Regions from separate parts of the Shewanella oncorhynchi genome, predicted to be linked through region 1. Evidence: predicted binding sites of a transcription regulator. Region 1 holds the regulator's gene; each other region holds the start of a gene.
What was found. Region 1 encodes sigma-54, which starts transcription at its own class of promoters, with help from an activator protein. Its sites were predicted from a motif close to GTTGGCACGNNNNTNGNNT; they were not measured.
Positions count from the first base shown of each region.

Region 2: the regulator sigma-54 is predicted to act here: its motif matches at 4,619-4,637, upstream of flgF (flagellar basal-body rod protein FlgF).
Region 3: the regulator sigma-54 is predicted to act here: its motif matches at 783-801, upstream of flgA (flagellar basal body P-ring formation chaperone FlgA).
Region 4: the regulator sigma-54 is predicted to act here: its motif matches at 4,178-4,196, upstream of RA178_RS08910 (YccF domain-containing protein).

Region 1 is NZ_CP132914.1:735,176-741,218, reverse strand. It holds gene kdsC (3-deoxy-manno-octulosonate-8-phosphatase KdsC) at 1-5, shown strand, start outside; gene lptC (LPS export ABC transporter periplasmic protein LptC) at 2-562, shown strand; gene lptA (lipopolysaccharide transport periplasmic protein LptA) at 549-1,103, shown strand; gene lptB (LPS export ABC transporter ATP-binding protein) at 1,100-1,831, shown strand; gene RA178_RS03360 (RNA polymerase factor sigma-54) at 1,939-3,417, shown strand; gene hpf (ribosome hibernation promoting factor) at 3,446-3,733, shown strand; gene ptsN (PTS IIA-like nitrogen regulatory protein PtsN) at 3,736-4,179, shown strand; gene rapZ (RNase adapter RapZ) at 4,176-5,030, shown strand; gene RA178_RS03340 (HPr family phosphocarrier protein) at 5,017-5,292, shown strand; gene mgtE (magnesium transporter) at 5,543-6,043, shown strand, end outside.
Region 2 is NZ_CP132914.1:1,592,765-1,598,807, reverse strand. It holds gene flgK (flagellar hook-associated protein FlgK) at 1-50, opposite strand, end outside; gene flgJ (flagellar assembly peptidoglycan hydrolase FlgJ) at 91-1,233, opposite strand; gene RA178_RS07260 (flagellar basal body P-ring protein FlgI) at 1,251-2,342, opposite strand; gene flgH (flagellar basal body L-ring protein FlgH) at 2,354-3,028, opposite strand; gene flgG (flagellar basal-body rod protein FlgG) at 3,040-3,828, opposite strand; gene flgF (flagellar basal-body rod protein FlgF) at 3,839-4,582, opposite strand; gene flgE (flagellar hook protein FlgE) at 4,755-6,043, opposite strand, start outside.
Region 3 is NZ_CP132914.1:1,583,679-1,589,721, reverse strand. It holds gene RA178_RS07215 (chemotaxis protein CheV) at 1-732, opposite strand, end outside; gene flgA (flagellar basal body P-ring formation chaperone FlgA) at 938-1,645, shown strand; gene flgM (flagellar biosynthesis anti-sigma factor FlgM) at 1,721-2,044, shown strand; gene RA178_RS07200 (flagella synthesis protein FlgN) at 2,047-2,472, shown strand; gene RA178_RS07195 (LPP20 family lipoprotein) at 2,600-3,049, opposite strand; gene RA178_RS07190 (FlgO family outer membrane protein) at 3,046-3,678, opposite strand; gene RA178_RS07185 (flagellar assembly protein FlgT) at 3,959-5,125, shown strand; tRNA gene RA178_RS07180 (tRNA-Arg) at 5,181-5,256, shown strand; gene RA178_RS07175 (motility associated factor glycosyltransferase family protein) at 5,308-6,043, shown strand, end outside.
Region 4 is NZ_CP132914.1:1,981,461-1,987,503, reverse strand. It holds gene RA178_RS08930 (nicotinate phosphoribosyltransferase) at 1-921, opposite strand, end outside; gene prs (ribose-phosphate diphosphokinase) at 932-1,819, opposite strand; gene RA178_RS08920 (NrtR DNA-binding winged helix domain-containing protein) at 2,177-2,890, opposite strand; gene RA178_RS08915 (pyridoxal-phosphate dependent enzyme) at 2,972-4,000, opposite strand; gene RA178_RS08910 (YccF domain-containing protein) at 4,268-4,675, shown strand; gene RA178_RS08905 (alpha/beta fold hydrolase) at 4,711-5,601, opposite strand; gene RA178_RS08900 (M14 family metallopeptidase) at 5,598-6,043, opposite strand, start outside.

The DNA of each region.
Region 1 (6,043 bases):
TATGAGTCGTGTGACACTCGCGATTATCGCTTTTTTTGGAACTGCACTAGCGCTTTACTGGCAGGTCCAGAACAAACACAGCGGTGATTCCGATAACAGAGTAAAAGATCAAAATACCCCAGATTTCATCGTTGAAGATCTGCGCAGTGTTGAGTTCAATGAGCAAGGACTAGTGAATAGCCGTGTGACGGCGAAACACATGGAACATTATGATTCAACGAATCAAACTTTCTTTACTCAACCTGTTTATCTTGTTTATCCAGACCAAGGTAAAGCACAATGGCAACTCAGGGCAGATCAGGGCAAGCTAAACAAGGAAACTGGCAAGGTTGTATTAGAAAATAATGTTATTATCGATGCCATTAGCCCAGAAGAACCGATTCAGACCTTGTCCACCAGTTATCTGGAACTCGATCTCAACACTATGATAATGACCTCTGACCGTACCATTTACGTCACAGGGAAAGATTTTAATATTCAAGGCCAAGGCCTTTATGCCGACCTCAACGCGCAAGAAGTGCAATTGACCAGTCAGGTAGTAGGAACATATGAAGCAAAATAACGTATTACTTGCCAGCCTAATGCTAATTATGAGCATGAGTGCTTTCGCGAAAGTCGGCGACTTAAAGCAAGAAGTCAAAATTAAAGCTGTGAGCCAAACTGCGGATATCAAAAACAACCAGATCATTTTCTTTGGTCCGGTTGAAGTTACCCAAGGCTCAATAAAAATCCAAGCAAATGAACTGCGTGCATTTTCCGCTGAAGGTGAAAATAGCAAAACTTTGGTCGCCACAGGTAACCCTGCTACGTATAGCCAAATATTAGACGATGGCCGTCCTGCATCGGCTAGCGCGAAAGAAATTCGTTACGATATGGCAAGCCGCACCTTAACACTGAAAGGTATGGCGTCATTAGATCAAGCGGGTAGCCAAGTTACAGGCAATTTAATCCGCTATAACATGATTCAACAGAAATTGATGGCCGAGAGTACTGGCAGTGGTGACGATCGCGTGATCACTATTATTCAGCCTGAAAACTATCAAGATGATGCTAAATCAGACGCTCCGGCGGATAAACCTGTAAAAAAGCAGGACTCTAAATGACCCAAATCACCTTAAGAGCACAAAATCTGGCGAAAAGTTACAAGAGTCGCCAAGTGGTTAAAGACGTCAGTCTGACGGTAAAAACCGGTCAAGTCGTTGGCCTACTCGGTCCAAACGGTGCAGGTAAAACCACGACCTTTTACATGGTTGTCGGGCTAGTGAAGAGCGATAAGGGACATATCTTTATCGACGATGATGATTTAACCGCAGATCCTATGCATCTGCGTGCCCGCAAAGGCATAGGTTACTTACCGCAAGAAGCCAGTATCTTTCGTAAGCTAACTGTTCATGACAACATCATGGCCGTACTGCAAACTCGTAAAGAACTTAAAAATGAAGAACGAGAAGAAGAACTAGAACATCTGCTCGAAGAGTTTCATATCACCCACATCCGTGACAGCCAAGGCATGTCATTGTCGGGTGGCGAACGTCGTCGCGTCGAAATTGCGCGGGCTTTAGCCGCTAATCCTAAGTTCATTTTGCTCGATGAACCGTTTGCTGGCGTCGATCCTATTTCGGTTATCGACATCAAGAAGATTATCGAACAACTCAAAAGTCGCGGCCTTGGCGTACTGATCACAGACCATAATGTCCGCGAGACATTAGATGTATGTGAACATGCTTATATTGTGAGTCACGGAAACCTGATTGCCGAAGGAACTCCAGCAGAGATCTTAGACAATCAGCAAGTTAGGGCTGTGTACTTAGGTGAACAATTCAGGCTATAGTTAATCGAGCGAAGCCAATGGAGGCAATTTATACCGCCATTGGGCTTCACTCAAAATGATAATAAGCGACCTCATCCAACAATAATAACGTAGGGATCAGCGGTAACATGAAAGCGTCACTCCAGCTCAAACTGGGTCAACAGTTAACCATGACGCCACAATTACAACAGGCTATACGTCTGTTGCAACTGTCGTCATTAGAACTGCAGCAAGAGATCCAGCAAGCATTAGATTCTAATCCCCTTCTCGAGCTGGAAGAGGATCAATTCGACGCCACTAAAACCCCTGTAAACCAAACGCTATCCGATACGGATTTCAGTGAATCTAGCACTCTGCCACCAGAAAAAGACAGCTCCACCATAGACACGGCAGAGTCGCTAACCAAAGAATCCATGCCCGATGAGCTCCCCATGGACACCACATGGGATGAAGTGTTTACCGCCTCCCCAAACTCAGGCCCCGGCGGCAGTCGTGAAGACGATATGCCCTTCCAAGGTGAGACCAGTGAAGGTTTGTACGAACACTTAGAATGGCAAAAAAACCTCACGCCGTTTTCTGAAACCGATTTAGCCATTGCCACCGCCATTATTGATGCCATCGACGATCAGGGCTATCTCACCCAAAGCACTGAAGAAATTCTCGAAGCCATGGGCAATCCTGAAGTTGAGCTTGACGAAGTCGAAGCCGTACTCAAGCGCATTCAGCATTTTGATCCCATAGGCGTTGCTGCACGCGATTTAAGTGAATGCCTGCTGATCCAACTGTCGCATTTCGCCGCTGATACTCCCAACCTAGAAAACGCCCGCATGCTGATCAAAGATCATTTAGATCTGATCGCCGCCCGTGATTTTAGGTTATTGATGCGTAAGACTAAATTAAAAGAAGATGAATTAAGGGATGGTATAGCACTCATCCAAACCCTCAATCCTCGCCCAGGTTTGTTGATCACGCCCAATAATGACGAATACGTTATCCCAGATGTGTCTGTGTCGAAGAAAAATGGCCGCTGGGTCGTTGAGCTTAATCCTGACTGCATGCCCAAAATCAATGTAAATCAACATTATGCTTCTATGGCACGCAGCACAAAAAACCAAGCCGATAGCCAATTTATTCGCGGCCATCTGCAAGAGGCTAAATGGTTTATTAAGAGTCTAGAAAGCCGTAACGACACTTTGCTTAAAGTTGCTAATTGCATAGTGCAATATCAGCAAGGTTTCTTTGAGTACGGTGAAGAAGCCATGAAGCCTATGGTGCTTAACGATATTGCCGAAGCGGTAGAAATGCATGAGTCCACCATCTCACGGGTCACAACTCAAAAATACATGCATACCCCTAAGGGACTTTTTGAACTAAAATACTTCTTCTCTAGCCACGTCGGTACTGACGATGGTGGTGAGTGCTCATCCACAGCAATCAGAGCCTTTATAAAGAAACTGGTGGCAGCGGAAAACCAGAAAAAACCATTAAGCGATAGCAAGATGGCACAACTTCTGGCAGAACAAGGGATCAACGTAGCCCGCAGAACCATTGCGAAGTACCGAGAGGCTATGCTTATTCCACCTTCTAATCAGCGTAAAAGTTTATAACCTACAGTGGATATCGGAGGACGTTTCTATGCAAATAAACCTAAGTGGACACCATGTCGAAATTACCGAATCGTTACGTGCATATGTAGAAGAAAAGTTTTCAAAACTTGAACGCCATTTCGAACAGATCAATAATGTGCACGTTGTGCTCAATGTTGAGAAAATGCAACAAATTGCTGAAGCGAGAATAAACCTCATAGGTGGTGAAGTTTTTGCTACTTCAGAGCATGCTGACATGTATGCCGCTATAGACGCCCTGATTGACAAGCTTGACCGTCAGGTTATTAAACACAAAGAGAAGTTAACAAAACACTAATAATGGAACTTTGTACCATACTGCGGCCGGAGTGCACTACCTGCGCCACTCCGGGCAGCAAGAAAAAGGTACTGGAACTCATCAGCGACTTAGTCGCTGCCCAGTACCCGACCCTCTCATCTCAAGAGATATTCGAAAGCCTAGTGGCGCGCGAAAAGATGGGGAGCACAGGTATAGGTAACGGCATCGCCATTCCACATGGTCGACTAGCCGATATAGATCAGCCCATTGCCATACTAATTAAGTGTGAAGAGCCGATAGCATTTGATGCTATCGATAAGCAACCTGTTGATATTTTATTTGCACTACTGGTGCCTGCAGACCAATGTCAGCAGCACTTAAGTACTTTGTCTTGCATGGCCGAAAAGCTGAGCGACAAGCAAATATTAAAGCAATTACGCAAGACGCATGATGAAACGGAACTCTATCAGGTAATCACTGGATGAAACTGGTCATAGTGTCGGGCCGCTCAGGCTCAGGCAAATCTGTCGCCCTTAGGGTACTCGAAGATCTCGGCTATTATTGTGTCGATAACCTTCCCTTGCCATTGATTGGCAGTTTGCTTGAGCAACTCAAAGGCAGTAACGATCTCGTCGCCATCAGTGTCGACGTGCGTAACATGCCTGAGCAGGATAAGGTCTTAGTGAAACAACTCGCTAGCCTACCTCCAGATACTGAGTTAACGAGCTTCTTCCTTAACTCCAGCGATAAAATTCTGCTCAAGCGTTACAGCGAAACCCGCCGTTTGCATCCTTTGTCGAAGAGCCGAGTCTCTTTGCAAGAAGCGATAAAGCTGGAGGGGAAACTGCTTGAGCCTATGTCAAAACTGGTCGATCACTACATAGATACGTCGAATTTGAATATCTATGATTTAAGCGACCAAGTCCGACAAATTCTCCTTGGTAGTGTCGATAAAGAACTCGTGATCAACTTCGAGTCCTTTGGCTTTAAGCACGGAATGCCCACCGAAGCCGACTTTATGTTCGATGTGCGCTTCCTGCCCAATCCCCACTGGGAGCTGGCGCTGCGGCCATTGACTGGCTTAGATGAACCCGTAGCTGAGTTCTTAAATCGTCAACCACTGGTTAATAAGTTCATCTGGCAAATCGAAAATTTACTGGAGACTTGGCTGCCGCACCTCGAGCGTAACAATCGCAGTTATTTAACTGTGGCCATTGGCTGCACAGGTGGACAGCACAGATCGGTTTACGTCGCAGAGCAATTGGCCAAACGCTTTAGTAACGGTAAACATAAAGTGTATGCCCGTCATCGAGAGCTCAATAATGCCAAAGCTTGAACGTCAGATAACCATCTGTAATAAGCTCGGTTTACATGCCCGTGCCGCCACTAAGTTGGTGGTACTGGCTTCCGAGTTTGATGCGACCATCACCTTAATCCAAGGCGATAAACAAGCATCGGCCGCCAGTGTACTTGGCTTACTGATGCTTGAAACTGGTATGGGTAAAACCATTAAGCTTATCGCCGAAGGCCCAGATGCAGAGCCGGCTCTCGATGCTATTTGTGCCTTAATCGACGCTAAGTTTGACGAAGCCTGTTAGTTTCACTTCACACTAAGCACTTCATCGTTAGTTTCACTTCATGTCTAGTTTAAAAAACTTGCCATTCAGACATGGCAAAACATTTGTCGCTCGACGATACAAGCTACAGGCGATTACACTAGCGGTCATTGCGCTGGCCTTAACCTTACCTTAGCCGCCTTAATCTGTGTCATCGACTGACGCTTAGTCACCGCTAAATCATAGCCCAACACCAAGATCTCAAACCAATTTGCCGCACCATGGAGGACAAATGCCCGTAGATAATGCAGAAAACGATCACACCGGACATAGTCTTGACCAGTTAAACCAAGCGCTTAGCAGCGGCATGTTCGTACACGTGCGTAATATGCTGCAAAAAATGGCCGCCTCAGATATCGCGCTGATCTTAGAATCATCACCGCCAAGTGCCAGACAAGTATTGTGGCAGCTCATCGATCAGGAACAAATAGGCGACATACTCGATGAGTTGAGTGAAGAACTCAAAGACCCACTTATCCGCAGCATGAGCCCTGAGCGAGTCGCGAAAGCGACAGCAAGCATGGACACCGACGATCTCGCCTATATTCTGCGAAGTCTACCCGACGCAGTTTACAAACAAGTGCTGCAGTCGATGACGGAACAAAATCGCCTGAGGGTAGAACAAGCCCTATCTTATCCAGATGAGACCGCCGGCAGCTTGATGAACACAGATACAGTCACCTTAAGACCCGATGTGAATATCGATGTGGTGCTGCGCTATCTTCGGCAAAGG
Region 2 (6,043 bases), 860 kb from region 1:
TGGGAGGCAAGCACCCCAGTTCGCGCTATATTCAGTAGATCAACGGCCATTAGTTGACACTCCTATGAACAAACAGGGTTGTAAGATTCATCATTTGTCTTCTCCTGGCAGAATTGATTTCAGTTCTTCACTGATCGACTGCATCACTTTAATCACTTTTTCAGCGTATCGAGGATCAGTGGCATAACCCGCATCCTGCAAAGCTCGGATGAATTGAGTAGGGGAAGCGGCCACTTTTTTCGCATCTTGATAACGTTCACCTTCGGCAATGAAGGACACAAAATCGTTAAAGCTATGCTCGAAATCACTATAAACTCGGAAGTCAGCTTTTTGCTGAACAGCAACACCGTGCTCAAATTCTAAGGTACTGACGTTAGCCTTATCACCTAACCAACGACGATCAGCTTTAATGTTGAATAGGTTATGACTCGGCGCACCGTTATTGCCGCGGACGATTTTTTGTCCCCAGCCAGTTTCCAGTGCCGATTGCGCCAACAATACTTCTGGTTGAGTACCTAATGTTTTTGCGGCTTTTTCAGCATGTGGATATAAGGTCGCTAAAAATTCTTCTCGACTACCAAACCTGACAATCTTTTGGGTTTCCCTAAATGCTGCCGTCGGCAAAACTTGGCCGCTAATCACAGGTTCTACCACTGAAAGTGATTGTTCACTCCAGCTCGGCTTAGGCGTATCGATAGCCAGTGAACGATTAGGCGCATCAATGTCCATTGATGAATTTGCATCTTCAGCTCTATCCGGTTCAAATACAGGCCGAGCGATAGCAGCCGGCACACCATGATTTACAACTGTGGGTTCAACCACAGGAGCGGCTGAACTCTGCATAGGCACATTAAGCGCTTTATCGTCGTGGAGCATTTTCATGCCACCATCGTCACGCAATACCGATGCAGGCGTGAAATGACTTGTTTCGGGAGAGAGTTGCTGCACCATCATATCGGCAAGGCCCAATACACCTTTGTCAGATAAATCGACCGATAACTGCTGATCGCGCATCTGCTCGTAAAACTGAGTGTATTGGCTATTGAGTGGACTATCAGACTGAAAAACCGCATTGGCATCGCGCATACTTTTCATCAGCATTTGCACGAAAATACCTTCAAATTGTTGGGCGACCTTTTTCAAGGCGCCCTTCTCATCTTTCTGAGCCTGGGCGCGGAGTGAATCTAGCCCGCCCAGGTCAAGAAAATGTGATGAACTTGAAAGCTTTTCCATGATTTTCCCGACAGAAATTAGATGATGATAAGTTCACCATGCAAAGCTCCTGCCACTTTTAATGCTTCAAGTATTGCTAACACATCTGAAGGGGCTGCGCCGACTAAGTTAACCGCTCTAACCAGCTCATCCAGCGTAGTGCCTGGATTAAACATAAACATACGGCGGTCACTTTCTGTCGCTGTGATCGTACTATTACTCGTGACGGTTGTTTGACCATTTGCCAACGCGTTAGGCTGCGAAACCTGTGTCGCCTCCGCAATCGTGACAGTCATGCCGCCATGGGTAATCGCCGCAGGGAGTAAGCGTACGTTTTGCCCAACCACTATGGTTCCAGTACGTGAATTAACGATCACTTTGGCAGATTCCTCTGCGGGAACAACATCAAGGTTTTCAAGCGTTGCTAAAAAGGAGACCCGTTGTGATACATCACGTGGAGCAGTTACCTGAACAGACGTCGCATCTAAAGGACGCGCCATATCAGGACCTAATAGATCATTGATCGCATCGGCCATTCGCTGCGCAGTAGAGAAATCCGAACGACGTAGGTTAAACGTCAAATAATCGCCAGTTGAAAATGGGGTAGCTACACTACGCTCAACAATTGCGCCATTCGGTATACGACCTACAGTTGGCGTATTTTGAATCACCTTTGAACCATCTAAACCATCGGCACTAAAACCACTCACCACTAAACTACCTTGGGCGATCGCATACACATTACCGTCTACCCCTTTCAAAAAGGTCTGTAATAAGGTGCCACCGCGTAAGCTTTTGGCTTCGCCTAAGCTAGATACCGTCACGTCAAGATCTTGACCAGGTTTGATAAAGGCAGGCATATCCGCGTGTACGGCTACCACTGCAACGTTTTTAATTTTCGGTTTGACGTTGTCAGGAAGATTAATCCCAAAGTTTTTGAGCATAGTCATAAAGGTCTGCTCGGTATAACTGGTTTTTTCCCCCGTTCCCGGTAAACCGACCACTAAGCCATAACCAATCAACTGGTTACTACGCACACCTTGCACATTGGCAATATCTTTAATTCGTTCAGCCTGACTAGGTAGAGAAAACACTAGCATGGCAACGGCTAACACCAGTTTATATTTCATGATACGACTCCTTAGAAGGGCCACCAGTCGCTCATAAAGAACTGGCTTAACCAGCCCACTTTTTGAGCATCTGCGAAAGTGCCTGTGCCACTGTATTGGATACGGGCATTAGCCATTCGCGTTGAATCGACAGTGTTATCGGGTTTAATGTCCTGCGAACGAACGAGACCAGTGACACGAATAAACTCATCACCATTATTGATTGAAATCCATTTTTCACCACGGATCACTAAGCTGCCGTTGTTTAGCACTTGCATCACGTTTGCCGAGATGCTGCCATCTAGACTATTGCTCTGATCCGCATCCGATTCACGCTTAGTGTTCATGCTATCTTTGTAACGCAAATCAATTGGCACTCCGCCAATGGACACATTACTACCACCTGCAAAGATGGGATCTAAGCTCATGTCTGAACCTTTTTTGATCTGATTGCCTGCACTCTTCTTAGCTTGAGTCGATTCCTTCAATACGATAGTGATAATGTCACCGACTTTGTGGGCGCGTATATCCGAATACAAGCTAGATGCTTGGCTGTCTTGATAAATAGAGCCAGTTGCGGCAATTTTTGTCGGCGGTGCCTCTGGGTATACCGGCGCGTAAAAGGGATCATCCGCAAGGGGTTTCTTTTGCGTCGAGCTACAAGCTGCAAGCAATAACGCGACGGCCAACACAAGATATCTAGCCATGATGTTTGCCTCTATAAATTCTGAGTCACATAAGACAGCATCTGATCTACCGCTGAAATCACTTTTGAGTTCATCTCGTAAATGCGCTGACTTTCGATAAGGTTCACCAGTTCCTCGGTCACGTTCACATTAGAGGTTTCTAAGGCGCCTTGACGAATAGCACCCATGCCATCTAACGAAGCGGTACCTTGAATTGGCGTGCCGCTCGCACCAGTTTCCGTATATAAGTTTTGTCCCATAGGATCTAGACCCGATGGATTAATAAAATCCGTCATAGTCAACTGACCCACGACTTGGTTCTCAGCGGTACCTGGGGTTTTTACTGAAACTTCGCCCTCCGCGGAAACGGTAATACTGGTCGCATTATCAGGAATAGTGATCGCGGGTTGTAGCAAATAGCCAGAACCTGGCGTCACAATCTGACCCGTATCGTCTAAGGTAAACTGACCATTTCGAGTATAAGCAGTGGTTCCATCAGGGAGCTGGATTTCAAAAAATCCAGGACCTTCAATCATAAGATCCAGCGAGTTATCCGTCGTCAGCATGTTACCCTGAGTAAACATTTTTTGAGTGGCGACGACTTTCGTACCCGCACCTATGTTTAATCCGTTGGGTAACTTAGTGTTAGAAGCACTAACACCACCCGCTTGGTTAACTGTTTGATAGAGTAAATCTTCAAATACTGCGCGGCTTTTTTTGTAGCCCACAGTGCTAGCGTTCGCTACGTTGTTTGAAATCACTGAAATATCAGTTTGCTGTGCGTCTAAGCCAGTTTTACTAATCCATAACGCCGGATGCATAATCTATCTCCTAACTAATACGCATTAATGAAGATGAAGCGCGATCATTCTCTTCCGCGGTTTTCATCATCTTGACTTGCAATTCAAACTGGCGCTGAAGATCAATCAAAGACACCATTTCATCAACAGGGTTAACGTTACTGCCCTCTACGGCACCACTTTCAACTGCGACGAAAGGGTCAGCTGGTGCTGGTTCACCTGACATTTGTCGAAATAATCCATCTTCACCACGCATCATCTGCGCATTGCCGGGATTAACTAACTTCAATCTCGCCACTTCTTCTATCACTTCAGCAGTCGCCCCTTGAGGGCGAACAGACACTATGCCATCCTGTGAAATTGACACTTTATCAATAGGTAATGGCAGCACTATCGGGCCAGCATCCCCCATCACGGGATTGCCTCTGTCGTTATACAACATGCCCGTCGCATCGAAACTGAGACTACCTGAACGGGTATAAGCTTCACTGCCATCTTTCGCCTGAACGGCAAACCAGCCATCGCCTTTAATGGCAACATCGAGATCCCGTCCAGTGGTTTTTATCGGACCAGAGCGAAAATTAGCTGACGGAGATTCTGTCATCGCAAACACCCTTGAAGGCAACCCTTCACCGAAGGCTTGCATCGATCTGGCCTGCGCCATATCTGATTTAAAACCATCGGTATTAGCATTGGCTAAGTTGTTCGCACGGAGTGCCAGCTCATTCATATTTTGCTTAGCGCCACTCATGGCGACATAAAGGAATTTGTCCACAGACTGCTCCGTCAAATTTTCTACATGACGATATCAAAGCAAGCATCGTGCCAATAAAAATTAATTTTAATTTACTGATAAAATTGAAGAATAAGGAAATGAAGTGAGTTGACAGCAGGATAAAGGCTAAGTGTTGCCATTGGCGGCAACACTTAGTTAAATAAAGTAATGATTAGCGGATTTGTAATACGGTTTGTTGCAGCGTGTTATTCACTTCAAGGGTACGGGAGTTCGCTTGGAAGTTACGCTGCGCCGAAATTAAATCGACCAGTTCAGTAGTTAAATCGATGTTCGATTGCTCTAACGCCGATGAACTGATGCTACCAAAAGTTCCACTATTTGCCTCACCCGCTAACGCTGGACCTGAGTTCAAACTAGCTTTCCACGACGTATTACCCACTTGCGTTAAACCTTGTTCGTTAGCAAAACGAACTAAAGCAACCCGTGCTAAAGGCACGGTTGAGCCATTAGAATAACTCGCGGTCACTAAACCATCTTCGCCGATTTCAACGTTAGTTAAGCGGCCTACAGTCGTACCATCTTGCGTCAACTCAGTTGCACCAAAAGGAGCCGCATATTGCGTTGGGGCATTAAACTTCACAGTCAAATCTTGAGTACCATCGGCCCCAGCCCCTAAAACACCCGCACCACTGACGCCTAAAGCCTCAGTCTTGACTATAGCAGGATCGCTACCTGTGTAGACACCAACTGAATTGAACTTGAGTACAGAGCCTTTCCAACCACCAGCAGTTTGAGCTGTGCCCGTTGCATCAGGTGTACCATCGCCAGTGGTATCTGTTTGATAAGTACCAGCAGGACCGGCTAGATCGACTTGTTTTCCATCAACAGCATAGTAAGCCACCCAATTGTTCTCACCATTGTACGAACCATCTTTGGGCTTAACAAAATAAGTGGTCATAATATGTGGCTCACCGAGTGAGTCATAAATTGTCATTGATGTAACGTTATTGTAGGTTTTTGCATCTAGAGGATCGAATGCCGCGGGGTCGAGTGCACTTTCCTTAGCATTTAAGTTCATTTGTAAAGTAACATTCTCAGTCTTTACAGGGCTACCTGCAGTGTCTGGTATTTGTACCGGCTTAGCCGTCGTTAAACTCACTGATGTCGAGTTCCCATCTTTATCCACTGGGAAAGTTTGCAAATAATTACCAGCAGAATCAACCATGTAATTATTTTTATCTACCTTAAATGCTCCAGCACGGGTAAACGAGTGGTCTAATGTACCCAGTTCAGAGGCAGTAACGAAAAAGCCACCACCTTTAATCGCCATATCAAGGGAGTTATTCGTCAACTGTAAGCTACCTTGATGGAATTGCTGTGCCACTTGACTCGTAGCAACACCACCACCGACAGCAGTTTTAGCATTTGAAAAAATAGAATTAGCGTAAACATCCGCAAATTCAGCACGGGACTCTTTAAAGCCAATGGTGTTCGCATTAG
Region 3 (6,043 bases), 850 kb from region 1:
CATTTCAGGCATCTCAATATCAGAGATAATGAGGGGGATCTCATCGGCCACATTATCCATCTCTTTGGCGATCTCTTTAAGCTTGTCTAATGCTTCGCGACCATCTTTTGCGGTATCAATTTGTAAATTCAATGACTCGAGTGAACGAATAATTTGTTTACGCGCCACGGCAGAATCATCAATAACCATAATATGATAATGCTGAGTTCTGTCGAGGGTCAGTTTTTCATTGGCTTCTTCACTGATAGCTGTTTTAACCGGTGAAATCTCATCTAAGATTTTTTCCACATCGAGAATTTCAACTAATTCACCTTCAATTTCAGTCACAGCTGTCAGATAAGAATAACGGCCAGCACCTTGCGGCGGAGGCATAATCGCTTCCCAATTCATGTTGATGATCCGCTCAACAGAACTGACCAAGAAGCCTTGAACGCTGCGGTTATATTCAGAAATAATGATGAAACAGTTTTCAGTGCTCGCTAAAGGTTTTCCCCCTGTTGCCGCACTCAAATCAATCACTGAAATGGTTGTTCCACGAATATGAGCAACACCCTTCACATAAGGATTAAGTTTAGGCAAAGTGGTCAGTGGTGGACACTGCAGTACTTCTTTCACCTTAAACACGTTAATCCCAAACCGTTGACGACCGTTTAATTTAAAAAGCAGCAATTCTAAACGGTTTTGTCCAACGAGCTGGGTTCGTTTGTTGACTGAATCAAGAATACTCGACATAACTCTGCCTTGTTGTTCTGTTTATGTTCGGCCCTATAACTCAGTTGAGTATAGGCATATTAATTGCTTACGTCTTATCTATCGATAAACATAGTCGAAACTGAGTCAATCTTCTGACAGTGATGCAAATTATTATTACAGTGGTCAGCTTCGAACTTAATAAAAGTATAGGTGCATTCTGGCGTTACAAGCTAGTCTCTTCATTATGAAAGTAAATTTAGTCTGTTTTTTTAGTCTTTTCACCCTCTTCATGCCCGCTTTTGCGAGTGCAGAGCCTATTGTCCCCACCGTATCGGCAATCTCAGAATTAGCTAAAGCGCTTATTTCAGAAAAAATATCTGTTCCAGAAAATGCCAAAGTAAATATTTCGCCACAGATGGTTGACGCAAGAATGCTGCCGTCACAATGTTCGTCTCCAATGAAAGTTGAACTGGCTAGCGATAGGGAAATTAGCCGTAATAACACCTTAAAAGTCAGCTGTGATACGCAAGACTTAGCTTACCCTTGGCAAATCTATATCTCGGTTCGGGTGGATATCTTATTCCCCGTTGTTGTCTCAACCGAAATCTTAGCACCAGGCGAACTCATCTCTCCTAGTCAAGTAGAAGTCCGTTACATTGAACAAAATAGCTTGAGAGGTGCCGAATTCGATGATCCGAGTAAATTGGCTGGCGTGCGAGTAAAACGACGAGTAGCAAAAGATAATCCCATATTAAGCAACAACTTATGCTTCGTTTGTAAAAATGATTCGGTATCTATCTACGTTCGTTCTGGCTCATTCGAGCTCAAAACAGTGGGCGAAGCCCTACAAGATGGCAATAAAGGTGATCGGATCAGAGTCAAAAATAGCAGTTCAAACAAAGAACTAGATGCTATAGTCACAGGCATTGGCGAAGTTGAAGTAAGAATGTAAAATAATCTAAAGCTTTTTTGTAAGCTGCCGATACCCCAGTTAAGAAATCCCGTACACACGACGCTGGAGCCTAAAATGGCAATTGATATTAGCAAACTCAACACTGCAACGACTGCGCAAGTTCGTTCAGGCGCAACGAAAACGAGCAGCGATCAATCTGCTCAAGTTGCAACAAAATCAACAACACCACAGAGAAGCGACTCAGTGGTCATTACGGCTCAGGCACAACAACTTCAAGGAGCTCAGACTAAAATGGCTAGCCTTCCTGAAGTTGATCAAAAGAAAGTAGCAGAAATCAAACAAGCTATTGCCGAAGGTCGCTATAAAATTGACCCTGAAAAGTTGGCTGCCAATATTGCAAGTTTTGAAGCCGAACTTAATGACTTAAATAAAGAGTAACTATGACTGAAATAGCTAAACTGGTAGATCTACAACACGCCCATTTGGCTGTTCTTAAGCAAATCATACTCAAGGAAAAAGGCGCTTTGGTTGACCAAAACGCCGATTTACTGCTTTCCCTTGCTAACGAAAAATCGCAATGTCTGAAAGAACTAAAGACTAATGATGATATTCTGGCAAAACACAGTGATAAATCGCTACTCACTCAGCAAGTCGAACTCGTGCATAAAATGGCCGAGATCAAAGACGCATTGACTGAATGCAAAGAATTAAACGAACAAAATGCCAGTTTAATTGAGATGAATTTAGCGAGTTTAAATCGCTTTGCTCAAGCTTTACAAGCCAGCAGAAACGCCTCCAGCCTCACCTATAACGATAAAGGCAAGACCTCGACTATCTCAAGTTTAGGCAATGATTTAAAGGCCTAACAAGCGCATCACTCCCACTTAGCATTCCCTTTTCTAAGCTCTGATTAGATATTAATGTCTTGTACAAAAAGAAAAGCCGCGTAAATACGCGGCTCAATACATGCTGTTGAACATACATTCAATAACGCTAGAAATACGTCACTTCCTTCACTCGTTGTGGACGGCTCTGTTGTTGATAAAGCGCCCAAACCTGTGAAAAATCAAGTTCTAACTCAGTGACATAATGCTCGCCTGCTGGATAACTCTTAACGACTCGTGCACCGCGGATCACACCAGAAACTGACGCTTTGACATTATCGTCCGTCAACATCCAATCACTGACACTGCTGTTTGCCGTTATTTTCTGCCCATAAACTTGTTCCGCTAATTCACGATAAGCCACAATTTTTGATGCCTGCATAGCCATCAACACTCTTTGTGATTGCTCTTTAGCCGGTTGAGTCGCTAACGGCGCATATCCTATAGCCGTTAACTTAGGAAAACTCGGCGGCGGCACATCTTCCCATTGCACATATCTATCTTTAGCAGCGCAGCCAGTTAGCATTAGCGCCACAATAACTAAAAGGTAGCGTTTCATTTTCCATCTCCTAAAACACGCACTTCATTCATACCTGGACTCGCCTGACGATATAAGATGCCATTTTGTGACACAATTTGCTCCGAAGGCTGCATGTAGTTTGCCAACTCTTTTTGAGTCACAAAAGTTTGAGATGCCGATACCACGCGATTGTTACTAATGTTCACAATCCGAGTATTGATCGCCATACCATTGGTTACTACGCTCATAGTCGAAACGACAAGATGCTCAACAGGAAGATCTTTCGACAATTTTTGCCAATCTCGCGTCAAAATAAAATCCCCGTCAGATGTGACTCTCAAGCCATCAGCTAAGTTTAAATCCACCACATTAAACTGAAAGCTATGGAGCGATGTCATTAATCCTTGCTGTAACTGTTGCGCTAACGCATTAGTGCCATTCAAATCACCCACTAATACAGGTGTTGCAACTACGATAGGTTGATCAGAACGCAGAGCATCATTTTGCTTAACGAGCTCAGTCACTATTCGCTGTGCTAAATGGTTAATCACTGCCGTTGGCGGCAACCCATTGCCATCCACTAAACTCGGTTTGGGCGGTGTAACCGGTTTAGCTACACATCCACCTAACATTATCAATGTTAAGGGAATAATCACACGCTTTAGCATTGGATTTACCTCATCTATGGGTGCATTGGCAGTCAAGTGACTCACTTTCTAAGCTTCAAATTTTTAATGAGTAACAAAAACCAGCAATCTTTGGACCAATATTAACCTCAGTCCGACAATATTCTTCTATTACGCAGTATATCGACTGTAACAATGGAAACTTTATCAAAAGTTCTCATACTCAGGCACGAAATTTGCTTTATTGACATATTAGATTAAGAGTCAGAAAACTGGCTCGATTGGTAATATCGCCATTAGCTTAGCGATAAGGATTGAATTGATGCACATACCAGGTTCAGCTTCGCTCATCATTTTGAGCCTTTTACTACTTTCTTTGCCCACCAGAGCCGAATGGATAGAAGCCAGCGGAGAAGCAACTATTATCAATGGTAATACAGCTCAAGCAAGGGAAGAAGCAATTAATCAAGCTGTTAGCTATGCGACTTTAAGCACAGGTATTCAAATATCCAGCGAGCAACAAACCTCTAATGGTAACCTCACACAAAATAACTTTGCGATAAATCGCAACGCCCAAGCCATAAACATCCAACTCGTAAGCGAGCAAATTCAGGGAAATAAAATATATGTATCCCTACGCCTCGATCTAAATGATGATCCAACACAACAGTGTCCTAATGGCCAATTAAAGGCCGCTATTTTAATACCTCAAACACAAATAAAAGATCGTTCTCAGCTTAGATATGGACAACTTTCAGGCTTTGAAGAGGTCATTTCAGAGGCGTTAGGGAACACTATAGAAGATTACTCTTCAACTGGCTTTAGTCACATCCATGCTAACGAGCGACTCGATATTGAACAAGACCTAGTGGATATTCGCGGTTATCGACTCCCAAGCTGGCTCAGTGAAATTACCGACAGCCAATATATTCTTCAACCGCAGATCATTGATATATCGATAGAGCCTGTACAACCCACCTTCTTAGGATTTTGGGATGAAGCTCCGCTAAGGCAATTTCAATTCAAACTCAGCCTCTATCATGGGATCAGTGGCGAAGAGGTCTGGAGCAAAAGCTACAGCACATCGGCCCCATGGGAATTTGAAGAACAGGCTATCATTGCTCCCAACAGTAATAGATTCTGGCGTTCCTCCTATGGAAAAAGTATTACTCAATTAATATTGCAAGCTACCCGAGATTTAGACAGCACACTTAATTGCAGGCCATTACTTGGCCAAGTCGTTAGCCGACAAGCAGACAGGATTATATTAAATCTAGGCCGCAAACATGGCATTCGTGTCGGTGATAAATTCCAAGTAGTATTACAACAAAACTTACCCGATAGACTCAATGAAATGCGCGCCGTCGCGACCAAAAGTCGTGCAACGGTAAAAATTGAGCAAGTAAGCGAAGAAAGCGCCACCGCAGTACTTGTAGACCAAAATGCCGCCTACAATGTACAGATAAACGACATAGCGCTTAAGATTTAAGCAACTAAATCATAAGCCTTTTAATCAAAGATAAAACCAGTATAATCACTGTCGTCTCTTCATAGCTCAACAGGATAGAGCAGCCGCCTCCTAAGCGGCCGATCGGGGTTCGAGTCCCTGTGGAGAGACCAGATAGTGACCTTGGTGATATCAAACTCCTAGAAATCTTCCGGAGAAGCGGAATGACCGAGCTATTTGCGTCTAATCTCAATATTATCGTTAAGCGTTGGCCTATCGTAGCTGCTGCGATTAAAAACCAAACCATCAATGAATTAGATGCTCACCTTATCAACGGTCGTAATCAAACTATTAGTGTTAATGGTATTCAGCTCAGTAGTCGTCATGACCGCATCGCCGAAGCACGGCTCTTTATCAGTACATTACCTGCAGATGCAACTCACGTAACCGTCTACGGTGTCGGTATGGGAGATGTACCAAGTTTACTTATCGATAATCCACAGTATCTTTCAATTGATGTTTGCATTTTAAACCTCAGCGTTTTTGCCCTCCTCATCAGTTACACAGATCAAAGCGAATGGTTAAAGCATCCGAACATTAATTTGACTGCGCTTCCAAGCGCAAAGTTAAATTTTCCAAATATTGCAATTACACCAGATCTCACCCTTGTCAGTGATGAAAATGCGACTCTCAGAGACTTATTAGTCATGGAGCTCAATCGTGAGTTCTCTAATCAGCGACATCAATCTGATGATCCTGCAATATTAAAACGCTTCGAGGATAACCAACTCTATATTACTCACGATCCTGATGCCGCGAGCTTAATAAATAGTCATAGTAGTTATAAGGCTATCGTAATTGGCTCGGGTCCTTCTTTAGAAGAGCATTATGATTATCTGCAACAAATTAGTTCAAGTTCCCATAGACCACTGATCATTGCGGCCGATACTGCATTACGTG
Region 4 (6,043 bases), 1.2 Mb from region 1:
TGTATCAGGCCTAAACACTACTTTGCCATCGCGGGCAAGAATGCGGTCTTTTAACGCTAAGGTGAATTCTGTCATCACCTGCCAAAAATCCCAAGAATCTGAAACAATGCTGACAATGCCCGTTGGGTAAATATCTTCAATCAAACGTCGGAACGTCTCTAATTCATTCTCCATGCCACCCGCGCACATCACGCTGTGCTCCGTTGCAGGCACACTGCCACCGACAAGTTCTTTATCACTATCGGCACAGTAATATTGCTCAAGAAAATCAATGGCGGGTATGGTATCAGTCCCAGTAAAACTGAGTAAATGTGCGGCGCCGCTCATGATCGCGGCCTCCGCACCATACATGCCACGGAAACTAAAATCGTGACCCTGCCAATCAACAAAAGCGATGTCACCATCGGTTTCTAGCGCGTAAGTCTCAAATATTTTGCGGTATTGCAGCGCGGTAGTGGCACTGGTACACATACCCCACACATTAGCGGAAAGGATGGTTTCGAGATAATTGGTCAACCAAAAGAACCGCTCATCGGTATTGTACAAAATCAAGCAAGGCACTTTTAATGGATACACTGAGCCTTCAGGTAATGCCATAATTTTAATTGGTAAATAGCCTAAATCATGCAACTCCTCAATATGCTGAGTGCCAACATTATTCGGCCCGAGATAGTTATTGATACGGCGGGAGAATTGACGAATGACCTGATCTTTGGGTTGTTGAAAGAAATCACGGTTCCAACTGTCAATCAAGAAATGCTTGATAAAATATTGCAAGCCAAAAAACACCATTTGGTCAGTGTAACCACGACGGGATTTACGGGCGGTTAAGTTACTAAAAATCACTTGAGTATTATCGGGATATTGACGACGGTGGTCGACTTTATAGCCATCAATGGCGGTAACGGGATTCAAGTACATAATATTTTCCTTAATGATTCATATAACTCAAAACAGCATGACAATGACAGAACTCGCTCGAAATATGTGTGGGGACACCTAAACTATCGGTACAAAATAATCTGTCTATGCCCGACTCTCGCAGTACCAACTCGCTGGCCTTATCTTCATAATGTGACACGATCAAAATAACGCTTTGTGCACCCTTTTGCTTTAATTTGATGGCAAGTTCAATAAAGGTTCTGCCACCCGCGCAAATATCGTCAACGATTAAGCAGGTTTTACCCGATAAGTCATCACAGAACACTTCGGTAGCGATAATATGGCCATTGACCACATCACGATGTTTATCAGCCCTGATCACCGGCATTCCCTGTAACGCTTTAGCTAAGCCGAATACTTTCTTATTCGCCCCTGCATCGGGTGAGACTAACACTAGCTCACCCGATAATTGGGCTGCGATCGCGGCGACAAAGCTGTGGTTGTCTATTACCTGAACTCGGTCTAACAATGCGGCGGTGACATCGCTGTGCGGGTCAAAAACGGTGACTGAAGCATATTGCTGCTGATTAATCAGGCTAGCATAGACTTTTACCGACAAGGCCTCACCAGCATTACATACCCTATCTTGGCGAGCGCCCGGCATATAAGGCAATAACAGATCAATTTGCTCGGCACCACTGCGACGCAGTGCATCAGTTAACAACAAGAGCTGCATGATGGAATGATCGCCCCGATAACTGAAAAAGATCGTTACTCGTTTAGCTGGAGGAACAAGCAGCTGAACATGGTTTTCCCCCGCACCAAATTGAAATAAACGGTAGTGAGTCTCATCGCTAGCTGCGGGTAACCGATAAAAATCGGCTTGCGAACATTGAGCGTGAGAAGCATCTTGAGACGTTTGAATACGTTGAGACATAGTAACCTCCTGTCTGTGGCAAGATTGCCGAAATTGACGGCGCCCTTGTTGTCTACATGAACAATAGTGTCTTAAAGACATTATTGTGTAAAGTTGATTTTTAGACTATTTCAGACGCCGCAACCTAAAATGTTATGCTTAAATGGCATATAGTGTCTTTTGGACACTATTGGTGGGCGCGACAACTAAGAAGCTACAATATGGGTATCGAGTAATACAAGAACCGGAGACATTAAGGCAAAATCAGTAATTAAACAGCCTTTACTGATTCAAAGTCACCATGAATAAGGCATAAGCAGTCGCCGTAACTCATATTGAGCAAGGCGAATATCTTGCTTAAATCCACATTCACTGTGATCAACATTCTAAATTTCTTAAGAAGCGATACGATGCGGTATTGGGTTTCAAGCGGTATAAATTAGCAGGACGACCACGTTCGGTGCGCTTTAATCCCGTATCGATCAATAAATCGGCCTGTTCAACCCGCCGACGAAAAGATTTACCTTGGATAGGCTTGCCCAGTAAAACCTCATGAACATGCTGCAGTTCTGGCAAGGTAAAAGGTTCAGACAGTGCAAATCCTGGCACTAAAGAATATAAGGCTTTCTGTGTTAAGCGTTCCCGCGCTTGCTCAATTAACTGCAAATGATCAAACGCCAAGGGCATCTGCAACACATCTGCTAATGGCCACCACTTAACATCACTCACTGAATCAATCTGAATTTGGCAAGCTTGATAACTCATCAAGGCGGTATAACACACAGTCACGGACCAGCCTCTTACATCGCGACTACGATTACCCACAGTACAGAGCTGCTCAATATAAGGTGGTACTACCGCGGTTTTCTCATGCAGTTTACGTAATACTGTTTGCTCAAGGGATTGATCGCAATTTTCATCGATAAACCCTCCAGGTAATCCCCATAAACCTAAAAATGGATGATTTGAGCGTTGTACTAGGAGTACTTTAAGTTGCTGATCGTGATAGGTAAACAATACTGCATCCACTGTCAGTAGCTGAGCCTTAAAAACCTTAGGATCGTAATTGGCGAGATATTCCGCTTCAGTCATTGATATTTCTCATCGTTCCAAATCATCAGCTTAACTTAGCATTACACAGCTTCAAACATATTATGTCTTAGCGTCACTAAGTCAATGATCAGAGGCACAGGATGAGCCACTTTGCCCAAATTTACGCTGATAACGTGGCAACATGGTCTCGTTCCCGAGTAAGCCACCTTGGTGGATATACATCACAGGACGAGAACCTCCGCCTTGTAAATATTCCTCAAGCACAATAAAACCTAAGGGATCGTAGAGTAATTCAAACTGCACGCCTGAGGCGCAGACCCGCTGCCACATGGCATAAAATTCCGGATAAAGTTTACCAAAATGATATTTCTTGCCGACATTAACAATCTGTGGATGCTCACTGGTATTGGTATTAAGCAACGAAAATTGCAAGCGCAAATAATCATCGCCACCGACAACGGCACAAGTCACGACACGAATATCCGTTTGCTGACGGATAAAATACTGATTTAAAAATAACGCAGTCGTTCCCGTCCCCGAAGGTAAAAACACCGTTAAATCAACCAATCCATTCGCCTGCGCAAACTGTACTATCTCTTGCGCCAATCTATTTATCCCGTATTCGGCGTAAGCACAGCGCCCCCCCTCTGGGATAAAAAGCGCCGTCGGCTCATTCACGAGTACTTGAGCCTCGATATAATCTTGGCAACTCAGTCGCACATCGCCCACTTGCGCTGTAGGGTCAGGCCTAGCATTAAGATTTGACAAAACGTGAGGTTCAGATTGCGGCTGAGTGCACGCCTGCTTTTGTGCTATTAACACACTTAAATCGATAATATTAGCGCCATTCGCTAAAGCGGCAGCGTAATTGCCCGTAGGATATTTAACCACTTGACTGGCAATATGATCTACATAAAAATCACATTGCCAGCCTTTCATCTTCGCCAATTTTGACAATGAATACAGTGAGTTAGCTAATGGCGAGCCATGACCTATCACCTTGCTGATGCCTGCAAACTCATGATCTAAAAAATAGCCGAATTTGCGAGCTTTATTGCCACTAAACGCCGGATGCAGTAAATCATCACGTTTTAGGAATATGTCTCTGCCAGCAAAGGCAAATGTATCGACAGGGGAATTTGCAAACATCAAGCTACTCAAACGATTAAATTCTCTGTTTTTTAAACCAGTTAAGGGAAGGCTAGTGTAACTCCGCCCTTCCTGTTACGCCCTTAAGAAATTATCAATTTGGCGAAAAACTAGTGAAAATGACACATGAATCTCGAACACATATAATTAACCCATTGATTATGAATAATTTAAATAGTTGGCATAGTTATCGCTTAGACATTGACATATATTCAATTTATCGAAGCTAACGATAAAGGCTAACAGGGTAAACATAAGGAGTTTTCAATGGCTGTATTACGCTTAATATTCAACATAGCTTGGTTTGTACTCGGCGGATTTGTAATGGGACTCGCTTGGTGGCTTGCAGGTATCCTGTGTTTTATCAGTATCATTGGTATTCCCTTCGGCCGCGCCTGTTTTGTTATCGGCGAAATGACCTTTTGGCCCTTCGGCCAAGAACAAATGAACCGTCGCCACTTAACTGGACGTGAAGACTTAGGCACAGGTGCATTAGGCATGGTAGGAAATATCATTTGGTTCTTACTGTTTGGGATCTGGTTAGCCATAGGGCATTTGGTCCACGCCTTAGCTTGTTTTGTGACGATTATCGGTATTCCCTTTGGGATACAACATCTTAAGTTGGCTTTACTCAGCCTCACACCGATAGGCCAAACCGTAGTGGCTAAAGCTTAATAAGACAATGCGTTAACTGCGCTATTCACTCTCGATTATTTGGTTTCAAGAGTGGATAGCGCTTTGTCATCCCATACAGCAAATATCGCTTCGTTTAAGGCTATTTCTTCCTCCAATAAATCATTGCAATCATATTGAGTATTGGCAGACTCGCTATCCGCAGAAAACTGCGCTTGCGGCTTAGTCGCCCCCACAATGTCCAACAGATAATGCGCCAGTTTTGCGGGTGCATCTATAGCAGCATCGTGACCACAATAAGCAAGTACAATCAAATCGGTGTAAAAATGCCATGCTAACGCCTTACTCGATGCCATACTCACCAGCGCATCACGGTCACCGCAGAGCACAGTTATCGGCACTTCCACAGTCAATGGACATTGGTATTGAAAAGCCGCCCAAAGTTGTCGCCATAAATTGCGTCCACTTGGTGTGGTATCGCGGCGAAACTCACTCCACTTGACAATTAACTCTCGATCTCGCCGATGACGAAAACTGGTTAAACGCACTATAGTCGACTCGATTGGATGTAAAGCGTTACCCCGAGCCCGCATGAAAAAAGCCTTCAATGCATTCAGCGGGTTAAATCTTTGATACCAAGACGATAAATTCGCCGCACTGCTGTTTAATACAAAGACATGCCTTATCTGCCAAGGTCGCTGGCATGCCATTTCCAGCGCCAACATACCGCCCATAGACAAGCCGAGGAGATAAATAGTCTCCCCTTCCTGTACCTGCTCATCCAATTGCTGCCACACGGCATGGGCATAATCGGCAATCTTAAGCGGACTTAATTCGTGGGATAGCGTCCCATTGCCCGGAAGATCCGGTGTCAGCACTCGCAATCCCTTTTGTCGCAGACGCTGATCGAAACCATTCCAATGGCGCTGATCACGCATTAATCCCCTTAATAACACCCAAGTGGTCATGACTGAGACTCCCGATACCAATAATGCCGTGCGCACTCTGTCAGCTCAGTCAAACGTTCAGGTGTTAACTGCTCTAACGATTGGGCATAGGCCGCTTCCATCATAAATTGCATGAGTACTGTATGCCTGCGTAAAATCCTGTGGTGACGATGTGTTTTTTGTGGATTAAAAAAGCCAGCAAAATTAAATATTTGTCTAGGATTCTTCTTTATCCATGCCCAAGATCCCATCTCTAATGTCAAAGGTAAAAATGGCACCTGAGCAGAAGGATCTGCCACTTGATGCTGGCGATAGAGATAATCCCAAATATCACCATGAGTGCGATAAAACTGGCTCTGTGGCGCCAACCGATAATGGCCGTGATGGGGATAACTCTGTTCAAACAATTGTTTTAGATGAAAAATATAATTGGCATTTTCGAAAGCGGTACGGGTATGGGCGT